Regions from separate parts of the Bradyrhizobium sp. BRP19 genome, predicted to be linked through region 1. Evidence: riboswitches for the same ligand, from Rfam matches in the RefSeq annotation. Region 1 holds a riboswitch; the other holds the start of a gene.

Region 1 (4,414 bases):
GCCACGACCAGGGACGGCGTCCGCATCTATTTCGAGGAGGCGGGCCAGGGAACGCCGATACTTTTTCTGCACGAGTTCGCGGCCGACTACACCAATTGGGAGCCGCAGATGCGCTACTTCTCGCGTGGCCATCGCTGCATCACCTATTCGGCGCGCGGCTACACGCCGTCGGACGTGCCTGACGGCGAGGTCTACACCTACACGCATTTCTACACCGATGGGCTTGCGGTGCTCGATCATCTCGGCATCGAGCGCGCGCATCTCGTCGGTCTTTCGATGGGCGCCTATTCCTCGTTGCAGATCGGGTTGAACGCGCCGCAGCGCGCACTGTCGATGACGCTGGCCGGCGTCGGCTCCGGCTCGGAGCTCGAGAACCTGGAGACCTGGCGCACGCAGTGCCGCGCCAATGCCGAGCAGTTCGAGACGCTGGGATCGGTGGAAGTCGCGAAAGTCACGCGCGAGGCGCCGAGCCGGATTCCGTTCCTGGTGAAGGATCCACGCGGGCATGCCGATTTCTACGCCGCACTGGCGCGGCACGATGCCATGGGATCGGCGCGCACCATGCGCGGATTCCAGGGCGGCCGTCCCTCGATCTACACGATGACGGACGCGATCAGAGGCGCGGCAACACCCGCGCTGATCATCTGCGGCGACGAGGACGAGCCTTGCATGGGCGCCAGCCTGTTCCTGAAGAAGCACCTGCCCGCGGCGGGGCTCGCGATGTTTCCGAAGTCCGGCCACGTGCTGAACCTGGAGGAGCCCGCGCTGTTCAACGAGAGTGTCGAGCGGTTCGTGACGCTGGTGGAAGCAGGACGTTGGCCGGTGCGGGACCCGCGGTCGCTGGTTTCCCACTAGCTGTCATTCCGGGATGCGCCGAAGGCGCAGGCCCGGAATCCATCGGGCTGCAGGCGCTGTTGGACGATGGATTCCGGGCTCGATGCTTCGCATCGCCCCGGAATGACGGAGAGAAACTACTTCCCCCCGCCGCGGCTCAGCAAGAACACCGCCTGCTCGCCGAACATGTTCCACACCCACCAGGGCAGGTTCAGCGGCACCGGGCGGCCGTAGAGATCGAGCGCGACCGAGCGCTCCATCTTGACGTTGATCTCGTCGCAGAGCTGCACGAAATCCTTGATGGTGCAGAAATGGATGTTGGCGGTGTCGTACCAGGTCGCCGGCAGATTCTCCGTGCGCGGCATGTGGCCGCCGATCAGGAGCTGGAGCCGCATCTTCCAGAAGCCGAAATTCGGGAACGAGACGATGGCGCGGCGGCCGATGCGCAGCAGGTTCTCCAGCACGACCTTCGGCTGCCGCGTCGCCTGCAGCGTCTGCGACAGGATCACGTAGTCGAAGGCATCGTCGGGATAGTTGACGAGATCGGTGTCGGCATCGCCCTGCACCACCGCGAGCCCCTTGGCGACGCAGCGGTTGACGCCCTCGCGCGACAATTCGATGCCGCGGCCGTCGATGCCGCGGGTCTCCAGCAGCTGAAGCAGATCGCCGTCGCCGCAGCCGACGTCGAGCACCTTCGAGCCCGGCTTGACCATCTCGGCGACCAGCCGATGATCGGCGCGATAATCACCGGATGGCCTGGCGGCAACGCCGTCCAGCGGCAACACTTCCTGCACGGACATCGCTAACGGTCCTCGAGGTTGAGCCCGCGCGCCTTGCCAGCCGATTGCAGGAAGGCGCGGGAGATGTCGAAGAATTCGGGCACGTCGAGCAGGAAGGCGTCGTGGCCGCGATCGGTCTCGATCTCGGCGAATGACACGCGCGCGCTCGAAGCGTTCAGCGCGTGCACCAGCGCGCGCGATTCCGAGGTCGGAAACAGCCAGTCGCTGGTGAAGGAGACCACGCAGAAGCGGGTCTTGATGTCGGCGAAGGCCTTGGCCAGCACGCCGCCATGGTCGGCGGCGATGTCGAAATAGTCCATCGCCCGCGTCAGGTAGAGATAGGAATTGGCGTCGAAGCGCTCGACGAAGGACGAGCCCTGGTAGCGCAGATAGGATTCGACCTGGAAATCGGCGTCGAACGAGAAGGTCGGCAGCTCGCGGTCCTGCATGCGCCGGCCGAACTTGCGGTGCAGCGCCGCATCCGAGAGATAGGTGATGTGCGCCGCCATCCGCGCCACCGCGAGCCCGCGATGCGGATGGATGCCGCGATCGGCATAGCCGCCACCGTGCCAGTCGGGGTCGGCCATCACGGCCTGGCGGCCGAGCTCGTGGAAGGCGATGTTCTGCGCCGAGTGCCGCGTCGCGCAGGCGATCGCCAGCGCGGAGTACACGCGGCTAGGATAGGCGGCGGTCCATTGCAGCACCTGCATGCCGCCCATCGAGCCGCCGACGACCGCAAACAGCGTGTCGATGCCGAGCCGGTCGATCAGCATCGCCTGCGCGCGCACCATGTCCGGAATGGTGATGACGGGGAAGTCCAGGCCCCAGACCTTGCCGGTGGCGGGATTGATCGACGCCGGCCCGGTCGAGCCCATACAGCCGCCGATCACGTTGGAGCAGATGATGAAGTAGTGCTTGGGATCGATGGGTCGGCCGGGACCGACCAGCGTCTCCCACCAGCCCGGCTTGCCGGTGACGGGATGTACGTTGGCGACATGCTGGTCGCCGGTCAGCGCATGGCAGATCAGCACCGCATTGGAGCGATCGGCATTGAGCTCGCCATAGGTCTGGTAGGCGATCTGGAACGGGGTGAGATCGACGCCGCAATCGAGCCGCAGCGGCTGCTCGGCGCCGAAATGCGCAACCAGCGAGCTTGGATGATCCACCTCGTGCGATCGCTCATCGGCGCTGATCGCAGGACTCGGTATCGACTTGACGCTACCCATCTCGGACATCGACCTCGTTTGCGACTGGCTGCTCGACCGCGCCGCTGACATCAGGCCATGAAAAACCCGGCCTGAACGATAGGTTCGGCCGGGATCGGAAGCGTCCCCGGCCTGTTTAGCGAGTTTTTTAACGTGGCTGCAAGCCGGCCGGCTCAAATGACCACGGAACGGGCAAAAGCTACCGTCTTGGGCGGTTTTCGTCAAGTCGCGGCCCGGATCGGCCCAATTCGCCTCTGCCGCAACGCCTGCAAAGCACGTCATTTCTCTTTGCTTTCGCCGCCACGACTGCCTAATCAGGACATCCCCATCGGAACGATCGACGACCAGACATGTCCCAACGTCCGCCCGCGCCACCATCGCTGCAGGAACTGCGCAAGGAGATCGACGCGATTGACGAGGGCATGCATCGCCTCCTCATGCAGCGCGGCGAGATCATCGATCGCCTGATCCAGGTGAAGCAGACCCAGGAGGTCGGCTCGGCGTTCCGTCCCGCGCGCGAGGCTGCCATGATGCGCGAGATCGTGCAGCGTCATCGCGGCCTCCTGCCGCTCGACACGGTCGAGAGCATCTGGCGCGTCATCATCTCGACCTTCACCTATGTGCAGGCGCCGTTCTCGGTGCATGCCGACATCTCGGCCAGCGAGGCGGCGATGCGCGATTCCGTGCGCTTCAATTTCGGCTTCACCGTGCCTTACGTCGCGCATTTCAGCGCACAGGCCGCGGTCGAGGCGGTAGCGAAATCCAAGGGTGATCTGGCAATGGTCTCGGCGACCTCGAGCCGCACGCCATGGTGGCTGGAGCTGGAAGCGGACGGCGCACCGAAGATCATCGCGCGGATGCCCTTCATCGAGCGCGCCGACCATCCGGCCGCCTTGCCGGTGTTCGCGATCTCGCGCGTTGCGGACAGCGCCCTGGTGACGGAGGTCGAGACGTTCAGCGTGCGCGTCTCCGGATGGAACGCCGAGGTCGCCCGCGCGCTGTCGCCGCTCGCCGAGATCGTGGCCGTGCCCGATACCGCCTTCGACGGCGCGGCGCTGCTGGTCTCGGTCACCGGCGCGACCAGCATCGACAAGATCAGGGCTGCCCTGATCGAGGCGGGGGCCTCGGTGCGCTCTGTGGCCCTCGTCGGCAGCCACGCAACGCGCTATACGGTGCCCCCGACCGGGCCGAAATCGTAAAATCGCGAGCAGCCCAGCCTATCCGGAGTCCAAGATGTCCCGCCCCGTGCCGAATCCCGGCATTCTCGATATTGCGCCCTACACGCCCGGCAAGAGCCCGGTGCCGGAGCCGGGCCGCAAGGTGTTCAAGCTCTCCGCCAACGAGACGCCGTTCGGCCCCTCGCCCAAGGCGATCGAAGCCTTCAAGCGCGTGGCGGATCATCTGGAAGACTATCCGGAAGGCACCTCGCGCGTGCTGCGCGAGGCGATCGGCCGCTCGTTCGGGCTCGATCCCAACCGCATCATCTGCGGCGCCGGCTCGGACGAGATCCTCAATCTGCTCGCGCACACCTATCTCAGCCAGGGCGACGAGGCGATCTCCACCGCGCACGGCTTCCTGGTCTACCCGATCGCGACG
Region 2 (4,414 bases), 170 kb from region 1:
GCGACCCCCGCACCCTCCCAGTCGCCTGATCCCGCACCCGCTGCGCCGTCCCAGACCACCGTCGCCGCGAGGTCGCCCGAGCAGCGCGGCGTCACCTCGCGCGCCATCGACAAGGTGAAGGAGGTCGCGAAGTCCGCCGCCGACATCTTCAGCCGGGTGCCCTGCCTGCCGCCGAAGGGCGGCTCCAAGGCGATGGGCTCGCTGCCGCATGTCGCGAGCAAGCTGGCCGCCGGCCAGCCCGTCGTCATCGTCGCGTTCGGCTCCTCGTCGACTCAAGGGTTCGGCGCGAGCTCGCCGGAGTTCAATTACCCCAATCGTCTCGCCGCGCAGCTGCGCCGGCACTATCCGACCGCCGACATCAGCGTCATCAATGCCGGCGTCGGCGGCGAGGACGCCCCCGAGATGATGAAGCGTCTGCAGACGCAGGTGATCGACAGGCATCCGGATCTCGTGATCTGGCAAGTCGGCACCAACGCCGTGCTGCGCAATCTCGATCCTGCCGATACGGCCAAGCTGGTCGAGGACGGCATCAGCCGCATTCAGGCCGCCGGCGGCACCGACATCGTGCTGGTCGATCCGCAATATTCGCCGGCCGTCAACCAGCGCAAGGAGAGCGCCGGCAAGATGATCAAGCTGCTCGGCAACGTCGCCGAGCTCCGCAAGGTCGGCATTTTCCCGCGCTTCGAGGTGATGCGCGACTGGCACGAGAACCAGTCGATCCCGGTCGAGGGCTTCGTCATCGCCGACGGCCTGCACATGAACGATTGGGGCTATGCCTGCTTCGCCCAGCTGCTCGGCGACGACATCATCCGCTCCGTCGGCCAGATCAAGCTCGGTGTGAGCGTGCCCGCCGATGTGAGAACGTACCGGCCGATGTGAGAGGGCGCGTAGGGTGGGTTAGGCGAAGCCGTAACCCACCACTGTCTATCTCCGCGGATGCAGCAGAGGTGGATTACGCCTTCGGCTAATCCACCCTACGAGACCTCGCTTCCCTCACGCCTTCTCCAGCGCCGCGGTGAGATCCTCGATCAGGTCATCCGCGTGCTCGAGCCCCGCCGAGAAGCGGATAAATCCCTCGCTGATGCCGAGCGCGGCGCGGTCTTCCGGCTTGAGGCGCTGATGCGTCGTCGTCGCCGGATGCGTGACGAGGCTCTTGGCGTCGCCGAGATTGTTGGAGATCTTGGCAAGCTTCAATTCGTTGAGCACACGGAACGCCGCCGCCTTGCCGCCCTTCACCTCGAAGCCGACCAGCGTCGAGCCGCCGCGCATCTGCTTCTTCACCAGCGCCGCCTGCGGATGATCGGCGCGGCCGGGATAAACCAGCCGCGAAATCTTCGGATGGCTCGCCAGCACCTCGGCGACGCGCGCGGCATTGTCGGTCTGCGCGCGCACGCGCACGCCCAGCGTCTCCAGGCCCTTGAGCAGGACCCAGGCATTGAACGGCGAAATCGACGGGCCGGTCTGGCGCATGAAATTGTGGATGTGCTCGGCGATGAAGGCTTCCGAGGACAGGATGATGCCGCCGAGACAGCGGCCCTGGCCGTCGATGTGCTTGGTCGCAGAGTAGACGACGACGTCGGCGCCGAGCGCGAGCGGGCTCTGCCAGATCGGCGTCGCGAACACGTTGTCGACGACGAGCCGCGCGCCGCCCTTGTGCGCGATCTCGGCAATCGAGGGAATGTCGAGCACGTCCAGCGTCGGGTTGGTCGGGCTCTCCAGGAAGAACGTCTTGGTGTTGGGCCTCAGCGCGCGTTGCCACTGGTCGAGATCGAGCCCGTCGACCAGCGTGGCCTCGATGCCGTAGCGCGGCAACAGGTCCTGGATGACGTAGAGGCAGGAGCCGAACAGCGCACGGGAGGCGACCACGTGATCGCCGGCCTTGAGCGGCGCCAGGATCGCAGTCGTCACCGCCGCCATGCCGGTTGCCGCCGAGCGCGCGGCCTCGGCGCCTTCGAGCTCGATCATGCGGCGCTCGAACATTGCAATCGTCGGGTTGGAATAGCGCGAATAGATGAAGCCGGGATCTTCGCCCTTGAAGCGCGCCTCGCACTCCTCCGCGCTGGCGTAGACATAGCCTTGCGTCAGGAACAGCGCCTCCGAGGTCTCGCCATATTGCGAGCGCAGGGTGCCGGAATGGACCAGGCGGGTTTCGGGGCGATAAGTGGCAGACGACTTCGACATAGGACCCTCTCCGACATGACCGTCGAGGCGAAAACGGTCACAAAAAAACCGGCCTGGATATCTCCACGGGCCGGGATCACAGAGGTCCCCGGCCTGTTTAGCGACTTATTTAACGTGGCTGCAAGCCGGCCGGCTCAAATCACCACGGGATAAGTGATGCTCATATTCCGCAATGCCCTTTCCGTCAAGGCGTCCATCGGATAGCCGTAAAAGACTTGTATTTCCGGCATGTCCGGATGCATTCGGCCCCTGATGAGGACCCCCCGGTTGACGTTCACGGTCGCCGCCGACGCCAATGGTATCCTGCCCGACCGCATGATCGCGGCGATGGCGGAAGAAGGTCTCATCCTGCCCGCCTACGACTTCGTCGAGAGCCAGATCCAGCCGGCGAGCCTCGATCTGCGCCTCGGTGACATCGCCTATCGCGTCCGTGCCAGCTTCCTCCCCGGGCCCGGTGCCACCGTGGCCGAGCGCATCGACGAGCTGAAGCTGCACGAGTTCAGCCTCGCCGACGGCGCGGTGCTCGAGACCAACTGCGTCTACATCGTGCCGCTGCTCGAGAGTCTGGCCCTGCCGCCGGAGATCGTCGCTGCCGCCAATCCGAAGAGCTCGACCGGCCGGCTCGACGTCTTCACCCGCGTCATCGCCGACGGCACCCGCCGCTTCGACATGATCGGCGCCGGCTATCACGGCCCGCTCTACGCCGAGATCAGCCCGAAGACGTTTCCTGTGCTGGTGCGCGAGGGCTCGCGTCTCAGCCAGGTGCGCTTCCGCACCGGCGATGCCATCCTCAATGCCGACGAGCTCGATGCGCTGCACGCCAGCGAGCGTCTCGTCGACATCGACGATGCCGATCTCTCGGGCGGCGTTGCCGTCTCGGTCGATCTCTCCGGCGAGAAGGCGAGCGGCTTCGTCGGCTATCGCGCCAAGCGCCACACCGGCGTCGTCGATGTCGACCGCCGCGCGGGCTACGCGGTGGAGGATTTCTGGGAGCCGATCTCGGCGCGTCCCGACGGCAGCCTGATCCTCGACCCCGGCGAGTTCTACATCCTCGCCTCCAAGGAAGCGGTGCAGGTGCCGCCCGACTACGCCGCTGAGATGGTGCCGTTCGACCCCCTAGTCGGCGAATTCCGCGTGCACTATGCCGGCTTTTTCGATCCCGGCTTCGGCTATGCCGGCGCTGGCGGGCTGGGATCGCGCGCCGTGCTGGAGGTGCGCTCGCGCGAGGTGCCGTTCATCCTCGAGCACGGCCAGATCGTCGGCCGCCTCGTCTACGAGAAGATGCTGGCCCGCCCCGACGCGATGTACGGCCAGCGCATCGGCTCGAATTACCAGGCGCAAGGCCTGAAGCTCAGCAAGCATTTCAGGGTGTAGTGCTAACCTCACCCACCGCTGTCATTCCCCGCGGAGGCGGGGAATCCAGTACGCCGCGGCCTCTCGATTCAAGCATGACCATCTCGGAGTACTGGATCGCCCGCCTTCGCGGGCGATAACACCGAGAGCGCGTCCGGTTGCGTCACCCGATCCGCGATGACACACTCCCGCAAAACAACAAGCCGGGAGCGAACATGACTATCGCACCAGACCTCGCGCAGCACGCGCAATGGAAGCGCTGGCGCGCCGTCGCCGATCTCTATCACGCTTACTTCACCGGGCTGATCCTCACCGTCGTCACGCGCCGCGGCACGGCGGATGCCGCAGAATTCGTCTTCCGCGTGTTTCGTCGCCAGCAGCAGGAGCGTTTCCTGCCGGGGCTCAAAAAGCTCGGGATCGACCATCTGCCGCCGGCGGTCGCGGCTGCGCAATATCACTATCTCTCCAACTGGATCGGCGGCGTGCATGTCGAATACATGTACGAGAGCGACACCAAGGCTTGGATCCGCTATCCGCCGCCGCGCTGGATCTGGAAGGGCACTGCGATCTGTGGCGTGCCGGGCGAAGTCTCACGCGCCATGCTGCGCGGCTGGCACGCCAACAATGGCGCAGCCCTCGGCGATCTCAGGCTCGGCTTCGTCTGCACCAAGCAGAGCGTCGACGGCCAGGACGGGCTCGAAGGCTATTACCATCTCTACGACCATCCGCTCGAGCTCGACCAGCGCCTCGTATTCGCGCGGCACCTGGAAGCGCCTTTGTTCGATGCGAAGACGGCGCCCGCCTTGCCGGTCGCGAGCTGGCCAAGACCGCGGCTGGAAAAGGCCTATCGCAATTACGCGATGGAATATGTCCGCACCGC

What was found. A riboswitch is a leader RNA that binds a small molecule or an ion and turns the genes downstream of it on or off. The one in region 1 is predicted to bind S-adenosylmethionine.
Region 2: linked by a shared signal. The riboswitch ahead of I6F36_RS18365 (O-succinylhomoserine sulfhydrylase) and the one ahead of I6F36_RS17515 (homoserine O-acetyltransferase) in region 1 are both predicted to bind S-adenosylmethionine.

The regions. Positions count from the first base shown of each region.
Region 1 is NZ_JADYVZ010000005.1:10,778-15,191, forward strand. Features, by position in the region: gene I6F36_RS17505 (alpha/beta fold hydrolase) at 1-855, shown strand, start outside; gene metW (methionine biosynthesis protein MetW) at 972-1,634, opposite strand; gene I6F36_RS17515 (homoserine O-acetyltransferase) at 1,637-2,839, opposite strand; SAM riboswitch at 2,934-3,013, opposite strand; gene I6F36_RS17520 (chorismate mutase) at 3,169-4,017, shown strand; gene hisC (histidinol-phosphate transaminase) at 4,052-4,414, shown strand, end outside.
Region 2 is NZ_JADYVZ010000005.1:178,356-182,769, reverse strand. Features, by position in the region: gene I6F36_RS18370 (SGNH/GDSL hydrolase family protein) at 1-879, shown strand, start outside; gene I6F36_RS18365 (O-succinylhomoserine sulfhydrylase) at 994-2,181, opposite strand; SAM riboswitch at 2,258-2,337, opposite strand; gene I6F36_RS18360 (2'-deoxycytidine 5'-triphosphate deaminase) at 2,449-3,555, shown strand; gene I6F36_RS18355 (hypothetical protein) at 3,750-4,414, shown strand, end outside.